DNA from 4 places in the Paenibacillus sp. 276b genome. Region 1 is predicted to be linked to each of the others. Evidence: riboswitches for the same ligand, from Rfam matches in the RefSeq annotation. Region 1 holds a riboswitch; each other region holds the start of a gene.
The links. A riboswitch is a leader RNA that binds a small molecule or an ion and turns the genes downstream of it on or off. The one in region 1 is predicted to bind cyclic di-AMP.
Positions count from the first base shown of each region.

Region 2: it holds a riboswitch for cyclic di-AMP, as region 1 does, so the genes downstream of both, BLV50_RS13365 (HAD family hydrolase) here and BLV50_RS32030 (C40 family peptidase) in region 1, are expected to answer to the same signal.
Region 3: it holds a riboswitch for cyclic di-AMP, as region 1 does, so the genes downstream of both, BLV50_RS31225 (3D domain-containing protein) here and BLV50_RS32030 (C40 family peptidase) in region 1, are expected to answer to the same signal.
Region 4: it holds a riboswitch for cyclic di-AMP, as region 1 does, so the genes downstream of both, BLV50_RS08955 (3D domain-containing protein) here and BLV50_RS32030 (C40 family peptidase) in region 1, are expected to answer to the same signal.

Region 1 is NZ_FNRR01000015.1:28,825-33,629, reverse strand. It holds gene rbsK (ribokinase) at 1-976, shown strand, start outside; gene BLV50_RS32040 (c-type cytochrome) at 1,300-1,659, opposite strand; gene BLV50_RS32035 (GNAT family N-acetyltransferase) at 1,810-2,304, opposite strand; gene BLV50_RS32030 (C40 family peptidase) at 2,698-3,168, opposite strand; cyclic di-AMP (ydaO/yuaA leader) riboswitch at 3,172-3,309, opposite strand; gene BLV50_RS32025 (hypothetical protein) at 3,562-4,404, opposite strand; gene BLV50_RS32020 (M1 family metallopeptidase) at 4,415-4,805, opposite strand, start outside.
Region 2 is NZ_FNRR01000002.1:568,949-573,753, reverse strand. It holds gene BLV50_RS13375 (Nramp family divalent metal transporter) at 1-341, shown strand, start outside; gene BLV50_RS13370 (HAD family hydrolase) at 482-1,174, opposite strand; gene BLV50_RS13365 (HAD family hydrolase) at 1,340-1,735, opposite strand; cyclic di-AMP (ydaO/yuaA leader) riboswitch at 1,856-2,031, opposite strand; gene BLV50_RS13360 (glutathione peroxidase) at 2,399-2,875, shown strand; partial or broken gene BLV50_RS33790 (hypothetical protein) at 2,854-2,919, opposite strand; tRNA gene BLV50_RS13355 (tRNA-Leu) at 3,028-3,110, opposite strand; gene BLV50_RS13350 (urease accessory protein UreF) at 3,531-4,232, shown strand; gene BLV50_RS13345 (hypothetical protein) at 4,508-4,711, shown strand; gene BLV50_RS13340 (nitrogen regulation protein NR(II)) at 4,739-4,805, shown strand, end outside.
Region 3 is NZ_FNRR01000013.1:13,686-18,490, forward strand. It holds gene BLV50_RS31215 (HD domain-containing protein) at 1-644, shown strand, start outside; gene BLV50_RS31220 (TatD family hydrolase) at 972-1,742, shown strand; cyclic di-AMP (ydaO/yuaA leader) riboswitch at 1,984-2,237, shown strand; gene BLV50_RS31225 (3D domain-containing protein) at 2,511-3,695, shown strand; gene rnmV (ribonuclease M5) at 3,851-4,396, shown strand; gene rsmA (16S rRNA (adenine(1518)-N(6)/adenine(1519)-N(6))-dimethyltransferase RsmA) at 4,401-4,805, shown strand, end outside.
Region 4 is NZ_FNRR01000001.1:2,117,736-2,122,540, reverse strand. It holds gene BLV50_RS08965 (ABC transporter substrate-binding protein/permease) at 1-663, shown strand, start outside; gene BLV50_RS08960 (amino acid ABC transporter ATP-binding protein) at 650-1,372, shown strand; cyclic di-AMP (ydaO/yuaA leader) riboswitch at 1,658-1,854, shown strand; gene BLV50_RS08955 (3D domain-containing protein) at 1,857-2,525, shown strand; gene BLV50_RS08950 (polysaccharide deacetylase family protein) at 2,658-3,446, opposite strand; gene BLV50_RS08945 (prenylated flavin chaperone LpdD) at 3,596-3,940, shown strand; gene BLV50_RS08940 (PspA/IM30 family protein) at 4,070-4,741, shown strand.

The sequences.
Region 1 (4,805 bases):
TAATCAGAACAAACCTCTTATTGCTGTCGTAGGCAGCCTTAATATGGATCTGGTGGTGAAGACAGACATCATTCCTGAGGAAGGCGAGACGGTGAGTGGGGAGGAACTGCACTATTTGGCCGGGGGCAAAGGCGCCAATCAGGCGGTTGCTGCTGCACGACTGGGTGGACAGACTACGATGATTGGTGCCGTAGGTTCGGATGGTTTTGGTGAACGCCTGTTGCACAGTCTAACGGAAAGCGGGGCGGATGCCTCGCTAGTTCGCATTCTGGATGATACCGTTACAGGTACGGCCTCTATCTGGCTCTCCAAAGGAGATAACCGGATTATTGTTATTCCTGGAGCGAATGGGCAGGTTATGCCTGCGATGCTGGAAGAGGCGGATACGGTAAAAAGCCTGACTGCAGCCGCAGCGGTGCTGCTGCAGCTGGAGATCCCGCTGCCTGCGGTCACCTGCGCCGCCCAACTGGCGGCTGAAGGCAGCGCATTGGTGGTGCTCAACCCGGCGCCTGCGGTGCCGGGTCTGCCCCAGGAGCTCCTGCGGTGCGTCGACGTCGTCACGCCGAACCGCAGCGAGCTCGCCGTGCTCACCGGCCGGGATGATCTCCGGCCGGAAGACGTGGATGCGGCGGTCGCAGAGCTCGCCGCATCCCTCGGGGCCGCTGTCGTCACGACGCTCGGCCCCGAGGGGGCTGTGTACGCGGCAGCGCCTAGCGGCCGCGTTCAGGCAGAGCGTGCCGGCGCGTGCCGTGCGCCCGGCTACGCCGTAAGCGCCGTCGACACGACCGGCGCTGGCGATTGCTTCAACGGCGCGCTGGCAGTAGCCCTCGCGCGCGGAGAGACGCTGGACGCGGCGGTAAGCTCCGCCATGGGCGCAGCCGCGTTATCGGTGACGAAGCTCGGCGCCCAGTCCGGGATGCCGTCCGCACGTGAAGTGCAGGCTTTCCTTGCCGAGCAGAAGGCAAAGACCCAGTAATATATGCATACTTTAGGTGAATCAGAGGCAGGCTGGAAGGATACGCTAATGCATCTATTTAGCCATAGCATGGTGGATGTTTTCATCGGAGCATCCCTGAAATGACCAAGAGGCTCTTACTTCCCAGTACGGGAGAGTAAGAGCCTCTTGTCTGTATGACCATTGATAAAACGAGTAACCCTGTATTACCAATAAGGGTTGACTACGTTGCGCGTCTAGCGCCAGCGTGGTTTAGAGCATGAGTAAAGAGCAGAGGATGATTGAAGCCATCACACTCTCTATACATGCCCCTGCCACAAACTGATCGCCTTGAACATCTTGGATTACTTCTTCTCCGCCAGCCACATCGCAATATTCGCGATTTCTTCATCCTTCAGCTTGTCTTTGAACGAAGGCATACCGCCGCTTTTACCTTTGACGATGGTCGTATAAATCTTCTCCACATCGTCCTGGCTGCCAATCTTCTGCAGACTAGGGCCCATGCCCCCTTGAAGCTGATCACCGTGGCAGGTAATACAGTTTGCTTTGACCAGTGCCTCAGCCTGTCCTGCATCCATTGTAACTTGCGGCATCGTCGGTTTCGCTTCTTCTGCAACTTCCTCTTTCCCTGGAAGCGTAAACATTAGTACAATAGCTAAAGCGCACGCTGCAAAAAATACCCCGCTCATGATCCATTTGTGCATCCCTTATGTCCCCTCCAGAATGAAAGATCATCTAACTTGAAACTATCCATATCATTATAACGGAACCTGTAGTGACATCATAGCATTTTGTGGTAATTTTTTGAACTAATCACATAACCGGGGACTTTTTGGGGTGATTTTAAGCCCTAGTTATTCGCGAGGACCTTCATAGACCATACAGTAAAAAGGTTTCAAACCACTCGGTGTCTGTCGTTCGTATGTATCCTGCGTAACAAATCCGGCTTTGAGATAGACACGAATAGCCCGGTCATTCCAGGTCAGAACTTCCAGATCAATTTCGTTTGTAGGGTTCCGGCGAATGGCTTCCTGCACAATGGCCGAGACAAAAGCCGTTCCTTGACCATGACCACATCGATCGGGGTGCATGCCAAGTCCGATGCGGGTTACACCTTCAAGCGGGAAGTATTGAGCAAAACCGCAAATCTGCTGATCCTCTCCCAGCACCACCGCATATTGTTCTTTCCGTAGCTGGGGATCGCCGAATTCCACTTCAAGTGCTTTCATCTGCTCCCAGGGCAGCCAGCTATAAATATTATAAGGCGGGTCATACTGCCAATCGCAGATTAGTTCCGCGTGTTCTTCTTGCATGGGCACAACGTGAAACGTCACAGGGGCTTCATCCATACAACTGCACGCTCCTCTCATTGTGAACAAGCTATAATGATTTTGATTTGTCCATATACATATGTCATTCCATATCTAAGCTTGTTTCCACTCTACAAAAGAGGCGTTCATTTGGCAAGTCCTCGTTTTTCAAAAAAAGTGAAACAAAAGTTCCGGTAATTTCGTTTATATTATAGTGGGATGGGTAAAAACATTATAAGAGCACGGACGAAGCAATGAAAATTAACTTTAAAAAAAGTTAAAGTTAGGTTTGGTAGCTATCCCGAACGCATTAAAGGAAACGAAGCACAAAAAAACCGCCGGATACATTCCTGCGGAGAATGTACCAGACGGTTCTATTATGCTTCGTTACAGTAGTGTTATTGTTACAGCATGACGTTGCTCAGCTTGTCCCTAGTCGATGGCCAATGTCTCATATGCGTCCGTGCTCATAATGCGTTTAGCGCCAACATAGCGGTTAGCCCAGTAGCTTTCGCTTAATGCGCTGATTGTAACTCCTTTGGAAGAAGAGGAGTGTGCAAACTTTCCATCCCCTACAAAGATCCCTACGTGCGAGACCCCTTTGCCCGTTGTATTGAAGAATACCAGATCACCTGGTCTCATTTCCATCCGGGATACCGAATCACCCATGTCGAATTGTGAACTCGATTGGCGAGCCAGATCAATGCCCAGCTTGTCGAATACATAACTTGTGAATCCAGAGCAGTCAAAGCCGTTAAGCGTTGTTCCTCCGCTTTTGTATGTAGTCCCCATTGCTGAATCAATAACTTGGTCCATTTTCGAATCTGCGAATGCGCTGCCTGCTCCAAGCGATAATGCGAATGTGAGGCTGAGTACAGCTGCGGTTAATTTCTTCTTAAACAAGAGATATACCCCTTCCAATGCCTGCGAGGTTAGCTTAAGGATTCGGTTGAAGGTCCCCTATGATCCCTCTGTTGCAAGATCAATTCACCCATAACTGGTTCCCCCGCTTCCCAGGTGCTAGGAATTTGGCTATGCTAGTTATGCACCTGCGAAATCAAGAAATGACGATTAAATTTTAAGTAGTTACAAATATGAAGGTAAAGATTACAAAGTTGTTACTAAAAACTCACTGCGATTATTGTAACAGAGGTATATCACTTTGGCAACGTTTAACAACAAAATTAACAAAAAAAACCTCGACCTTTGACGGGGAAAGGTCGAGGTTTGCTTGTTTAACGGCATTTGAAGAATACAACTTTACATAGAGATGGTAACCGTTTTTAACCGTTTAATTTAATCTTTGACCGAGTTGGACTGCCATAGGCGGAAATGGGCACATATTTTCCACAGACTCAGCAAGCACCGGGCAAGTGGATACGTTTGTTGTAGTATAAGACCAGTTAAGCCGGTTAGTAACCATGAAGCTGAAGTAAAGGCACCAAAGACCAACAGATGAAGGCCGCCCAGCAGGACAGCAATGCCGATTAGAGTGATGACTTGGCGTAGTGCAATCCATATAGCTTGAAACGTACCACGTGCTCCGCCTTCCCCATCGGGAGCTGAGATACCAAACTGCATGTACAGTAGGACATGATGGATAACCCACCCGTATACAATCCAACCAGCAACATAGGGAATACCAGGCAAGAGCAGATGGAGGGAATGAAAACCTTCCATAAAGATGGAATAGAGCTTTGGCGCGAGCCAATAAGCGGGTAGCAGCAGTAATATAGTCCGAATGGTGTGGAGCAACAGCATCGGTTTCCATAAATTTTTGATACCGCGAATGAATGGAATGCGCTCTTCCGAATGGTTATAATGCTGGAGCGAGTAGAGCAGCCCTGCCTGAATGAGTGGGCTAATCAGAATCCGTATCAGCAGCATAGCCCCTAAAATCCATAAATAGCGGTGAACCTCCGGATTCGTTGTCAGACCGAGTTGGCTCTCCATTTTAAATAAAATCGTACTGAGTTCCCCTGTATCAGGGTCAGGATAACGCAGGAGCAGCGGAACCACAGCTGACTGCACCATCCGATAAAGAAAGTATCCCCATACTAATTGATAGAGAAATAAGAGTGCCGCAATGAACATATGCTGACGGACGAGAAACCAGCCTTCACGTATTTTCGCTTTCACTGTATCCACCTCACCATGACAGACTTCCGAATATGGCTTCTATAATTTTGGTTGCGCTCATGCTCCAGCGGGATTTAGTTGGCTCATCCAGTCCGGCTTTCAGAAAATTGTTCATATGATGGTTCTCCAGCACAATCGTGTATAGCGGATCAGTCATAGCCCAGGAAACAGGGGAAGTATAGGTCAGTTTGTAGGTAATGCGCTCCTCGCTACCATCCCATTCTTTCGTCATGGTTTTCCCATCTTCGAACATAATTCGAACAGGAACCTTCTTATATTCACTCCCTTTTTTCTGCAATGTAACCGATGACTCGTACAACGTTTGGCCGTCTTTCAGGATAGGATTGATTGCGATCTTTTCCACTGCAAAGTCAGCCATGCCATCGCCGTATACATACTGA
Region 2 (4,805 bases), on a different contig from region 1:
GCACGTTGTCCGGACAGATTGTAATGGAAGGCTTCCTGAACATTCGTATTCCAGCGTGGCTTCGTCGACTGGTTACACGTCTGATCGCTATCATCCCGGCCGTCATCGTAACAGCCATTGCTGGAGAGCACGGAACAGAAGAACTGTTGATTCTTAGCCAGGTTGTGCTGTCTCTGCAGCTACCCTTTGCCGTCATTCCGCTGGTAATGTTTACGAGTGACAAAAAAAGCATGGGGGCTTTTGCCAACAAGCTGTGGCTCAAAATCATCTCCTGGATCATTGCCGGAGTTATCGTTGTCCTGAATGTGTATCTGATTATCCAGACCATTCTGTTGTTCTAGGTTAAACGGAATTACGCCGTATTTTGTCTAACTCAAAAAGGCTGATCAACTCAAGTAACGTACCCCTTGAGACGATCAGCCTTTTATATGTTAGAGCAGCAGCCTAATTATACCGAATAGATCATAAATACTGCTCTTATTTAGTTGTCTGAATTTTGAGTTACCATTAACAAAGGAAGAAGTTCCTCCAGTGATTCAATAGTCCAGTCTGGACGCTCTGCATCCGCAAGCTCCGGCTGGAATCTGCCATAACCCTGCAAAATCCGGATCGTGTGCATACCCAGCTTCTTAGCCGGAATAATATCATTATCAATCCTGTCGCCGATCATGACCGCTTCCTCAGGTTTGCATCCCGCCTGTTTCAACGCTACAGCATACAATTCAGGATCAGGCTTGGACACTCCTTCTTCAGCCGAACAGGCCAGCACATCCACATACTTGCGCAAGCCGTAGCTATCCAGCCGATTTTCCGTCCCCGGACTCTGATTGGCAATGATACCAATCTTATAGTGTTGCGACAACGTCTGGAGAACAGCGTCGGCTGACGCAAAGGGGCGCTCAAGCTCTTTGCGGAACTTCAGCTTCTCCTGTATCTGTTCCCGGTGCCCCTCATCGCTGATAAGGGTACGAATAGCCAATTTCATCGGCCATTGCTCGTAATTTCGGTAGGAGGCGGCAAATATATCTCGCACCGTCTGCATCTCCACCTGATAACCAAGCGCACAAGCTTCACGAACGAACTGACCGATAATATCATCTACCGGCTCCCATTCGTCCACGAGCGTATCCCCCACATCAAAGAACAACCATTGTATTCCACGTACATCCGGCACGCCTATTCCTCCTCGTTAGCCACAGGAAATCCATATCCCTATTTCCCAAACCATAAAAAAGAAGACCCACCATCATGCATGAGTCTCCTCAAGATTCCGTTTATTTATGATTTCAATTATAACAGGCAGCTGACACTGGATCAATCACAGGAATAGTACTAGCCACTAGCCATTCAGTAGAAACCCAACTTCCCCATTCAAGGAATATACAATACGGTCTGCTCCCATTCCCCGATAGATCCCTTTGGGGTGGCTTTGTTCCGTAATGACACACAGGGACTTGGATGTCCAGGAGCGGCAGATCTGCAAATATCGACAGGTCAGGTTTAGGCTATTTTCAAAAATAAAAACATTGCCGACACTACCTTGCGGCAAAAACCATTTCTGAGCAGCAGCTGTGTTCATGCGAATGACATGCTCCACACCGATTCTCCGGAGCCTGCGCTCTTCCCCTGCACTGTTGGTCAGAACGGCAAACGGCATTTTTTTGTACATCAGCAATTTGATAAATTTACGTCCTGCTTCATTTGGAGCAGTCACTAAGATCATCTCTTTATCCATCATTCGTTCCTCCCTTGGCGTGAAAAGACAACAAAAAAGAAGCGTGGGGGACCAAGGCCTCCCGGACGCTTCTTCAATAATCCATAGCAAAAAGACACTATGAACCAGCGTACGGCTTGTTGCCTCTCCCTTTAACGCTTACGAGGTTAGCTGACGGATTCGGGCGCGAGAGTCGCCCTATTTCCGGCTGTCACCGGAAAATTCACCCCATGGATGCCTACTGTCTTGGACAGTTCATCCTGTTGGTTCCCCCGTTTCCCACCCATGAATGAATGGAAACTCAGCGATTAAAACATCGTTCTTTTATAATCATTAATCAGAGCGATATTATCGTTTGTTTCGTTTTTCATGTAAAATTTAATTTAAATTGGAATTACGATATGAATCATACACCCGTGCCATATTGGTGTAAAGTCTGCGCAGATCACCGAATCGACGGATTTTTGCCATTTCACATCAATAATAGCGCTTACAACGTATCCATTCTCTACCCATCTCATCAAAGCTCTCTAATTCTCTCTTTAGCGAAATTCAGGTAGCAAATCAGTCACAGATCATACACGACAGCTTCAAATTGAGTTAAAAAAGCAATATTAATTTTGCATTATTTAATTGTAATCAATATAATAGAAGAAAGAAGAATATGAAATGGAGGCGATTTTCATGTCAGTCTACGACTACAAAGTAAACACCCTTCGCGGTCAGGAAGTTGAAATGTCCAACTATCGTGACAAAGTACTGCTTATCGTGAATACAGCAAGCCAATGCGGCCTCACACCTCAATTCAAAGGTCTGCAAGAGCTTCAGGATAAGTTTAAAGACTCCCCATTCGAAGTTCTTGGTTTTCCAAGCAACCAGTTTGCACAGGAAAAAGGCTCTTCTGATGATATTGCCGAGTTCTGCCAGATGAACTATCGTGTTAGCTTCCCGATGTTTGAGAAGATCGATGTGAATGGTTCAAGCGCTCACCCTCTATTCCAGCACCTTACCAAAGAAGCACCAGGCGTACTCGGCTCCAAAGCCATCAAATGGAACTTCACCAAATTCCTTGTGGATCAGAACGGACGTGTTCTGAAACGGTATGCTCCCAAAACAACACCTGATAAAATTGAAGCGGACATCAAAGAATTGCTTAAATAACAAGTAAAGGCCATCCGACCCCAGCAGACAGAATGAGCATGCATTCAGGGGAAACGGGTGACCTTTTTTTGTCTGGCCCATCTGTACTGTAAATAAAACAAAAAAAGAAGAAGCTTCCCATACGGGAAGCTTCTTCTTTATCGTTCTTATCATGCGGTCGAGAGGACTCGAACCTCCACGGGTATACACCCACTACCCCCTCAAGATAGCGTGTCTGCCATTCCACCACGACCGCATGTCGTAAATAATCGGCAACAAAATTGATTATACCCGGTTCATGTTTAAAAGTAAAGCATTTTTCTTAATATCATTTTAACTGCGCTTTTCCTTCCATAAATCGTATAATCTCGTCATTTTCTCCTACGAAGTGCATATGATTAAATTTAATCCCGTTTGTATACCCGATTAGGCCGATCACTCTACTTTATTTGTATTACCATCCTTCATATCCCTTAGTATAAAGTAACTCATAAAGTTATATAAAATAACACTAATTAGATTTAATATTCAAAAAACAAAGAAACTATTGACAAAAAGCGGATATTTATGTGAATATATATATCATATAATTCGGATTTACAAACATAAAGCGAACCAAAAAGGAGTATAAATGTTATTTAACATAACATTTAACGAACGTAGGAGGCGAAAGATTGTGAACCGTGGGAATAAGCTGCTCGATTATGTCAAACTGCTTGATTCCTCTATCCAGGTCGGAGGGTTCACCCATTCCTTCGGTATGGATGCCCATATCGCTGAAGGTACCATTCGTAGTGTTGAAGATCTCGAATCATTCATGCGCTGTCAATTGCATCCCAGCATCGTGCGTCTGGAAGGTATGGCGATTAAAGGCATATACACCGCCGCAGATCACAAGGACGCATGGCGTACAGCCCTCATCGACAAACTCGTTCATGTCCAGCGCACCCCAGTCAATCTTAGAGAACATGCCTCCATTATGGGCAAACGACTAATTAAGCTAGCTCGCGCACTACACCCCTGGATTGATTTTAGCCATCTCGAACAAACGCTGGCTAAGTATGAATCTGTTGGCTGTCTCCCCACTGTTCACGCCTGGATTAACCACCACCTCGAAATCCCTGTCGAGGAGGCGGTCCTTGGTTATCTGCATTCAGCCATGAGTGCCTGCATAACCGAAGCCTCCAAAGTGATTCCCCTTAACACCGATACAACCCAGGACCTGCTGGTTCGCCTGGCCGCAGACCTGGAGCATGAATGGGATACCGTCAGCGCCTCCGCTGCGGATGGACCGGTACAACCGACCTCATTGTCCATGAAAACGTTGTTTCCAAGCTTTCACATGCTTGGAGCAGGGCTTCACGCATACAGAGCCTAATTCCCATCCCCTTTTTCTTCACACAACCCACCCTCACACAGTAAAATATAAAAAAACACGCCGCAACCTCATTGCTGGCGTGTTTTTTATGTCATTTATTTTGTCTATTTAACGCATTTACGCCATTTAACATATTAAAATACACTTATTTCCGTCTTTTTTAATTGTTAGATGACGCAAATGCGTATATAATAAAACATACAGCTCGCATATCTATATATTTTACACCAAGAATAACCAGCTGAACACTACATTCCAACGAGGGGTGAACCCTTTTGAACAAAAAGAAACCTGTGACTCCTTTCGGATGGGCCATTAAACGACGACTAACCGAACTCCAGGTCGACCAAAAGACATTTTGTGAACAGTATGGCATTCCGCCATATCGTCTGTCCAATCTCATTCACGGTACCCGCAAAGCAACCCGGTTCAGGAACCAGGTCGCAGACATCTTGGAAATTCCAGATGATTTAAGATAAGATTTCTGCCAAGGAGGAGCTCATTTCATGAGATACTTAATATCCGATCTGGAGAGATTATCGTTCCAGTCCATTCAACACCAACTTATCATCG
Region 3 (4,805 bases), on a different contig from region 1:
TGCACGCCGTGGAGGATTACTTGATGTCCAGGTACCAGATGTACTGGCAAATTTACTTTCATCCAGTTACCCGAAGTTCGGAAATTATATTGCGGCAAATATTTAAGCGGGCAAAAAGTCTCATACAGCAAGGTTTTCAATTCCGCTTCATGATTGATCCACTACCCCAGTTATTCGCTGGAGATCTATCGGTGGATGAATATTTACAACTGGACGAAGCTTTGATTCAGACGGCATTTATGCAGTGGCGTAAAGAGGACGATGCTGTTCTGAGTGAGTTATGCGAACGATTTATAGATCGCAAATTATATAAGTATGTAGAGATTGAACAGATCGACGTAAACATGATTGAAGAGATTCGGGAAGCCTTCACTGTAGCCGGTCTCAATCCCGAGTATGATCTTGAAATTGATTTTCCAACGGATAATCCGTATGATGTGTTTCGTCCGGATGAATCCACGGACAAGCAGATTCTGCTGCTTGATCGGCAAGACAAGTTACATGAGTTGTCAGAGGTGTCCGACATTGTCCGTTCAATCAGTGGTCTTCATCGTGGAAAGCATCATTTGTATTATCCGCAAAATAAGGTGGATGCGATTGTTCATGAATTACCGTCTCATATACGCCCCTATTTCTCCCATTAAATGATGCGCAATGCTGTTCAAGAATCATGATGCAAAAAAGCTTTCGAAAAGAGCTATTTTTCATGATACAGTAATCTGCTTTAATGGAGAGTACATGTAGATCGACATAATTTTGTAATCAAAGTAATTAGAATACAACCCGATTGCCTAAAAATGAGCACATATAGATATGAAGGAACTTGTTCGTTCTACATGTTGTGCTCAACAAACAATGAAAGAAATATAAAAAAACATGATCCAATTTAGTAATAGTTATGTTCTGGTTAAGACTGCAGGATGGATTAAAAAGAGATAGTCGTTTATTCGACATGAAGGGAGAAATACAGCATGATGTTGTTCGACACACATACACACCTGGATGCACCACAATTCGACGAGGACCGCGAGGAAATGATTCAGCGTGCTGTGGATGCAGGCGTTGGTCGCATGATTAATGTGGGCTTTAACCGGGGGACCATTCCAACCACGATGAAGCTGGCTGAAACCTATGATTTTATATATGCTGCCGTAGGCTGGCACCCAGTGGATGCAATCACAATGCAAGAGGGTGATCTGGAATGGATTGCATCTTTATGCAAGCATGAAAAAGTGGTAGCCATCGGTGAAATTGGTCTAGACTATTACTGGGACACTTCACCGAAAGAGGTTCAACATCGCGTATTACGACAACAGATTGGTCTTGCCCGTGAGTTGAATATGCCGATTGTCATTCACAACCGGGATGCGCATGAGGATATTGTAAAGATTCTGCGTGAAGAGAAAGCTGGAGAAGTAGGCGGTGTCATGCATTCCTTCTCTGGCAGCTGGGAAACGGCGAAAATGTGTCTGGATTTAGGCTTTCATCTTTCCTTCGGAGGGCCAATCACGTTCAAAAATGCAAAGCAGCCCAAAGAGGTACTTGAGAAGGTTCCTATGGACCGATTTTTCATCGAAACGGACGCTCCTTATTTGACACCGCACCCTTATCGTGGAAAACGAAATGAGACAGCGCATGTACGTCTGGTTGCAGAAGCAGCTGCGGAAATTAAAGGCATTTCGGTAGAGGAAATTGCAGCAATAACGACCAAAAATGCCATGGAACGATTTGGGATTCGTTAAAAGATCGAGCAAAACGGGTGAAAAAGTGAGTTAAGCGGAGTTAATTTGCTTTTTGATCCAAATAAATCAAGAATATTACAATATTTTAACCAAATATTTAGAAAAACGTACTTGAACAACGCTTTACAACATGCATAGAAACAGGATATCATCTTTTCAGTGAATTGTTGTGCGGAAAATTGGACAGATGTTCGGGGGATGAACAAAGGGACACTTTCCGATGAAACAACATTACTTTCATGAATCAGTCTCGCTGAGTCTCCGTTAACGGAGAGCGGGGGAACCAATAGGGCTTAAACATCGGTGATTGCAGCCGATGCGCAACATGCGCTGACCCAAAAGCAGCGTATGAATCTGCGAAGCCGTATTTGATTTCTTCTTTGGGTCTCGGGGTGAATTCAAGGGCGTCCGCCATGAGCGGATGACCGGAGATAGGGCGGCTCTCTTTCGCCCGAACCCGACAGCTAACCTCGCAAGCGGAAAAAGAGAGGCAACCTCGTGCATGAATTTCCGATATTCAGAATCATTCGGAAGCCACGAAAGAGTTCCTCTTAAACTCTTTCTTTGGCTTTTTTGTTTTTGAATAAAAGAAATACGGTCATCATACGGTAAGTATTCAGGAGGATGACATCATGTTGCGAAGATTGATTCATGGTGCAGAACCGGATTATGTTGGTCCGATCTGTGTTCTGTAGAAAATTTGGTATAGTCGCGTCAAAGACATCATGCATTACTTTAGACGGCGAGGCTATGAAGGAGGACGGAGAAGTGGGCACATTCCAACCAGAAGAGACCCATGAGTCACGATCATCCAGTAAGTCTTTCGCGTTGCGGTGGAAGCATGAGAACTTGCGTCAAATGGCATTGATCGCGATTTTCTCAATTGCGCTTACAATCATGATCTTGTTAGTCGTTTACGGTCAGGCCGGGAAACAAATTTCACTGGTTATTGATGGCAAAGCTCAAGCGGTAGAGACTCGTACAGGAATGCTTCAGGAAATGCTGGAGGAGCAGTCAATCACAGTCAGCCCTCACGATCAGGTATCCATGCCCTTGAATGGGGCGATCACAGATGGAGACCGCATCGTTATTGAGCGGGCCGTTCCAGTTAATATTACGGCAGACGGGGACACCAAGACTCTGTATACAACCGATTCATCGGTAAAAGATGCGATTAAAAAATCAGGTATTCAAATTGCAAGTGAAGACAAAGTATATCCGGCGCTTGGAACCACTATTGAAGCGGATATGAAAATCCGTGTAGTGCGGGTAACAAAGCGTACGGTGGAAGTGGAACATCCGATTGCTTATAAAGTGATCAAAACGGCTGACCCTAGCTTGTACAAAGGCGACAATCGTGTCGTTGTGAGCGGTAAAGAAGGCACACTTGTACAGCATATTGAAAAAGTGTTTCAGGATGGAGAATTGGTCTCCAAAAAAATGGTGGGTAAATCGGTCGCAACGAATCGCGTCGATAAAGTGATTGCCATTGGTACCAAAGCCAAACCTGTTGTGAAAGAGCCAGTGATTCAGACGGTATCGGCGCAGACTTCCACGACAAAAACAGCAACAACCACGAACTCGAAGAAAACCGCTGCTTCGGGCAGCAAAGTAATTACCGTCTCAGGCAGTTCTTTTAAATATTCAAAAGTCTTGAAAAATGTATCCATGACGGCATACTCTTCTGAAGAGCCTGGTATCGGCACAAAAACAGCTTCAGGTACTCGGGTAACTGAGGGACGTACCATTGCGGTTGATCCCAAAATCATTCCGATTGGCTGGTGGGTGTATATCGAGGGCCTTGGCTTCCGTCGTGCGGAAGACACAGGTGGTGCCATTAAAGGCAACAAAATTGATGTGTATTATGATAGTGTGAAGCATGCCCTGAACTTCGGACGGAAGAAAGGCAAGACGGTATATGTGATTGGTCCGGTGAAGCCGGAAGCGAACTAAAATCGTTTTACTTTGAAATGGGAATGCTATAAAATATAAGCATGAATGATTCATGCGGAATATGCGGCGGAGGGGTCTGAATTCAGTCTCCCCGCCGTTTGGCAGAGAAGAGGGATATTCCTCTTCTTTTTGCGTTAGAAAGGAAGAAATGGAACATGATAAAAGAAGTGATCGTGGTAGAAGGCCGTGACGATACCGTAGCCATTCGACGTTCGGTTCAGGCAGATACGATCGAGACTGGTGGGTCCGCCATCAACCAGCGCATTCTAAAGCGGATCGCACTTGCTCAAGAGAGACGTGGTGTCATCGTACTGACAGACCCGGATCATGCTGGTGAACGTATTCGTAAAATCATCGCCAATAAAGTACCTGGTTGCAAGCATGCTTTCATTCCGGAGGCAGATGCTACGCGCAAAGGCGACATCGGAGTGGAGAACGCTTCACCGGAGGCGATTCGTCATGCATTAGCACGTGTACACACGTCATATGAAGGCGCACCAAGTTTGATCGATTGGGAGGATCTGATTGCGGCGGGACTGATTGTGCACCCACAGGCTGCTGCACGTCGTATGGAGATGGGCAATCTGCTGGGCATAGGTTATTGCAATGGCAAGCAGTTCCACAAGCGGTTGAGTGTATTCCAGATTACCCGGGAAGAGTTCTCCGAAGCATTATCGCAAATTGAACGTGAAGGATTGTGAGCGTATGAAAGGCATGGAAGAAACCGTAGAAATTGCAACACCCAAACGAACCAAAGAAATTATTCAAAGACACGGATTTTCATTCAAGAAGAGCTTAGGTCAGAACTTTCTGATCGATCAAAATATATTGAACAAAATTGTAAATGCAGCTGATTTGGACGAGTCCAAGGGCGCACTTGAGATCGGACCAGGGATCGGCGCACTCACAGAACGTCTGGCTCGGGTAGCCGGTCCTGTAACGGCTGTAGAGATTGATCAGCGATTGATCCCGATTCTGGGTGAAGTGATGCAGCCTTATCCAAACGTTCGTGTGCATCACGGGGATGTGCTGAAGCTGGATCTAGCTGAGTTGTTCCATACCGATTTTGGAACGGTAGATAAAGTGAGTGTTGTAGCCAATCTGCCTTAT
Region 4 (4,805 bases), on a different contig from region 1:
CAAAACATTTTTCAAGTGTTCTGGGAATACAAAAGCTTTTATGCAACAGGCGTAGGTTACACCCTTTTACTGTCTGCACTCGGTGTAATATTCGGGGTAATTATCGGTTTGATCATCTGTCTGTTACGTCTGCATGACGTTTCAATTCTGCGTTGGATCGGAACAGCTTACGTTGAAGTTATTCGTGGTACACCAATGCTGGTTCAGTTGATGATTATCTATTACGGTCTTGCTCTAACGTTGGGGATTAATTTCACGCCGCTTCAGGCGGGGATTATCACACTATCCATTAATAGTGGTGCCTATCTTGCCGAGATTTTCCGCGCTGGTATACAGGGTGTGGATCGAGGCCAGTTGGAAGCAGCTCGTTCCCTGGGAATGGGTAGAGGTGCGGCAATGCGCTTCATTGTGCTTCCACAAGCGTTCAAAGCGGTGTTGCCGGCGATCGGTAATGAATTCGTGACCATTATCAAGGAATCCTCCATCATCTCGGTTATTGGTATGGTGGACATTATGTACCAGGCAAGTGTAGTCAAAAACATTACGTACCAAGGAATGAATCCATTCCTGATTGCAGCGGCCATTTACTTTGTGCTGACGTTCATTTTGTCCAAGCTGCTGGGTCGACTGGAAAGGAAGTTGAGTGCAAGTGATAGACGTTAGACAATTACACAAATCATATGGAAATAACGATGTGCTCAAGGGCATTAACGTAACAATTGGCAAAGGCGAGGTTGTCGTGGTCATCGGTCCGTCCGGATCGGGAAAAAGTACCTTTTTGCGCTGCCTAAACCTGCTGGAGCAGCCAACTTCCGGCGAAATTAATTTTGAAGGAGTTTCGATCACTGACCCTAAACACAACATTAATGCAACTCGTGAAAAAATGGGGATGGTATTCCAGCATTTCAATCTGTTCCCGCACAAAACGGTGCAGCAGAACATTACGATTGCTCCCATTAAAGTGAAAAAACAATCTGCACAGGAAGCGGAACAAATCTGCGCAGATTTGCTGAAGACGGTTGGCCTGTCTGACAAAAAAGACACTTATCCTAATCAGCTGTCCGGAGGACAGAAACAACGGATCGCTATTGCAAGAGCGCTTGCGATGCAGCCGCATGTCATGCTGTTTGACGAGCCTACTTCAGCACTGGACCCTGAAATGGTCGGTGAAGTACTGGATGTCATGAAGCGGCTTGCAGAGGGCGGCATGACCATGGTTATTGTAACGCATGAGATGGGCTTCGCACGCGAAGTAGGGGACCGCATCCTGTTCATGGATGGTGGGGTTATTGTAGAAGAAGGAACACCTGCTGAAGTGTTTGGTGAGCCTAAGCATGCACGTACACGTGACTTCCTTGCTAAAGTGCTCTAATACATCCAAGTCATCATTAGGATGAATTGGATGAAAATGCAAAATATATACTGTGGATGAGAATTCTTATTCCCTCATAGATCCCTGTCGGCGACCTGTCGGCAGGGATTGTTTTGTTGCGTGTGAATACGCACGGATTTACATAAAAAGTAACGTTTCTGTCATCAACGATATAAGCTCAAATAGACATTTTTTTGAAAAAGTCGCTTGAATTCAGCAAAAATATTGAAGTGAATTAGCCAGATGGTAACATTTACTACGACTCTTGGTTACAAAGTTGTGATATATTTGTTCCTGCCGAAACTTCCGGAGTTGGGAGTGTGGGGGATGTAACGATGCAGAGTGTGCTTGGGGAAGAATCATTTGCACACGGCTTGGGGTGAATTAGGGCTACATAAATTATTAATGTAATTGAACCTATAGGGTGGTTTCCTCCATCCGAATCCGACAACTAACTTCGCAGGCATAATGAGGGAGGAAGACCATGATTAACAAGAAACGTATAGCCAAAACAGCAACAGCTTTGCTGACAGCAGCAATGCTCATTCAGGCCGTTCCGGCTCATGCTGATTCAGTTCATGTGGCCAAAGAGGGGGATACCTTCTACACCTTATCCAAACAATATGGAGTTGGACTTAACGCTCTTATTAAAGCTAACAATGACATTTCAGCTTACAACATTTATGGTGGTTTGAAAATTACGATCCCTGGTAAAACAACGAACACAGCTTCTGCTGCAGCAGCTAAAACGGAGGCCAAAACGGTAACTGCCGCAAGCCTTGACGTTAATGCAGATAGTAAAGTTGTACAAGCCTGGGGTAAAACGTTTGATTACAGCAAAGCTGTCGACGTCAAAGCAACAGCATACTCCGCAGACGCTTCCGAAAATGGAGGATGGGGTGCCGTGGATTACTTCGGTAATCCGCTTGAATTGGGTACCATTGCAGTAGACCCAAGTATCATTCCATTGGGTACAAAGGTACTGGTGACAGGTCATACACATCCAGGACTGCCAAAACAGGCATTTGTAGCAACGGCTCGTGATGTGGGTAGTGCCATTAAAGGTCACAAGATCGATATCTTTATTCCTGGCAGCAAGCAATCCGTGAGCACATTTGGTATTCAGGATGTTGAACTTTACATTTTGAAATAAAATCAAAGCGTAGCTGCACATCATCATATGTGACTCCAACTATATCTAAATTAAACAATAAAGGGTGTTCTTCCATCACAATAATGTGATGGAAGAACACCCTTTTGAATATCCAACTTCAGGGATCTTGACCTATTTACCCTTTGGCAGTTCCAGCATTTCGTCCAAAGTCACCAGCTCGTACCCGCGGTTTCGCAATTCCTCGATAACTTCAGGCAACGCCTCGATGGTACCACTCAGCTTCGATCCGACACCGCCTCCTGCATGTTGCAGAACAATGGAACCTGGTTTAACGGCCGACAGGATGTTTTGTTTGACTTCCTCTTTGGAGAGGCCCTTCCAGTCCAGGGAATCGACATTCCAGTTCACAATGCTGTAATGTTGTTTGGCTGCCCATTGCAGCTGTTGCTCATTAATGTCGCCATAAGGTGGACGAATCATTTTGGGCGTGTACCCCGCCAGATTCCGAATAATATCCCCGGTATGTAAGATTTGTTTGCGAAATGCATTCATGGACAGCTTACTGAACTCCGGGTGATTGTAGCTGTGATTGCCAACAATATGCCCTTCCTTTACCATGCGTTTCACTAGATCCGGATGTTTCTCAGCGCGATGTCCCACAATGAAAAACGTAGCCCGCACCTTGTATTTTTTTAGAATATCCAACACCTGCGGGGTGAACCGTGGATCAGGTACGTCATCAAAAGTCAGTGCGACCTTTTTTGTCGAGGGGCCATTGGTTTTGAACGTATCCGCATATTTCTGTCTGAGCTGTCCCAGAGTCAACTGTTCTTCTTGGGAAGAATCAGACTTCGAAGCAGGTTCGGTTTGCGGGCTTGAAGAAGCCCATAACTGAGCAGGAGCGTAACTTCCTCCCAGAAGAATGACCATGATGGATAACATTATGAGGCGTATACGCATGTTAGTGCCTCCTTTTCCCAAATTGCGTTCTCTTTGGTATGCCCGGGGCCATCCGTATTTATGCATAATGTGAGATGTTTCATTGCTGATTTATTAAATTGGAGCCATAATTCCACCATATATAAATAGAAAAGGACAGGTGGAGCAGGATGAGTACATACGACTTAAATTCCGTTCGTTTACAGGTGATTGAGGCAGGGGAAGACAAGGTGTTTATGGTAACTGGAGGCAGATCACATATTGGAGCAGTAGCGACATTTTATCCGGACCGTGAGAAGGTAAGCGGGGCTACGATGCATATTCCGGGGCATAAAGAGCAAGAGCTGTGTGAAAGGCTCGCACGTAAGGCTGCCCTACATTTAAAAGTAACCGTGACCGTGATTATGGGGATTCACTTTGATGCAATTACGCGCATGCAGATTGATGAGATTGTGCAGACTGCAGAGAAGCTGCTTGATGAAGAGCTGTGCCAAACTAGTCAACTGATTCAATAGTTCGATGTACGCTAAGTAGGCTAAAATCGTTTTTTATGATTTTTTTTGTTAAAATTGAAACGAGTAGAACATTGCCACGTATGTATGTTTATATACAAGGATGAACTATCGACTAGGAGGAATACCATAATGTCCATTTTCAAACGATTGCGCGATTTAACGATGTCTAACATTAACTCTATTATTGACAAGGCAGAAGATCCGATCAAGATGACGGATCAATATATCCGAGATATGCAAGAAGATCTGGAGGACGCGGAGAAAGCTGTTGCTGCACAGATTGCCATTGAGAAGAAATTCAAGCAGCTGTTCGAAGAACAGGAAGCTCTCGTGAAGAAACGTGAGGAGCAAGCACATACAGCAGCGCGTGCACAGAATATGGATTTGGCTCGTCGGGCACTGGAAGAGAAAAAAGTGGCTGAAGAGAAGATGGCTGAATACAAAACAAGCTATGATCAAAACAAGGCTTCTGCCGATAACCTTCGTGGCAAGCTGGACGAAATGCGCAAACAGTTGACCCAAATGAAAAATAAACGTGAAACATTGGTTGCGCGCTACAACGCTGCAAAAGCTCAAACCGAAATCAACAAGGCGCTGAACGGATTTGGCTCCGATACTGCAAGTGCCGGCATGAAGCGTATGGAAGAAAAAATGATGCAGATGGAAGCTCAGGCTGAAGCCAGCAATGAGATGTCGTCCAAAGGAAAATCGCTGGATGATGAGTTTGAGAAGCTGGGCAAGGATCAGGCTGTTGAGGATGAACTGGCAGCATTGATGAAGCAATACGAAAATAAGAACTAAACCTTGTAAGCAAGCAGGGGCACCAGCGGAGGAGAGACCAGCGTTTCTCCTTCGCTTTTAATTG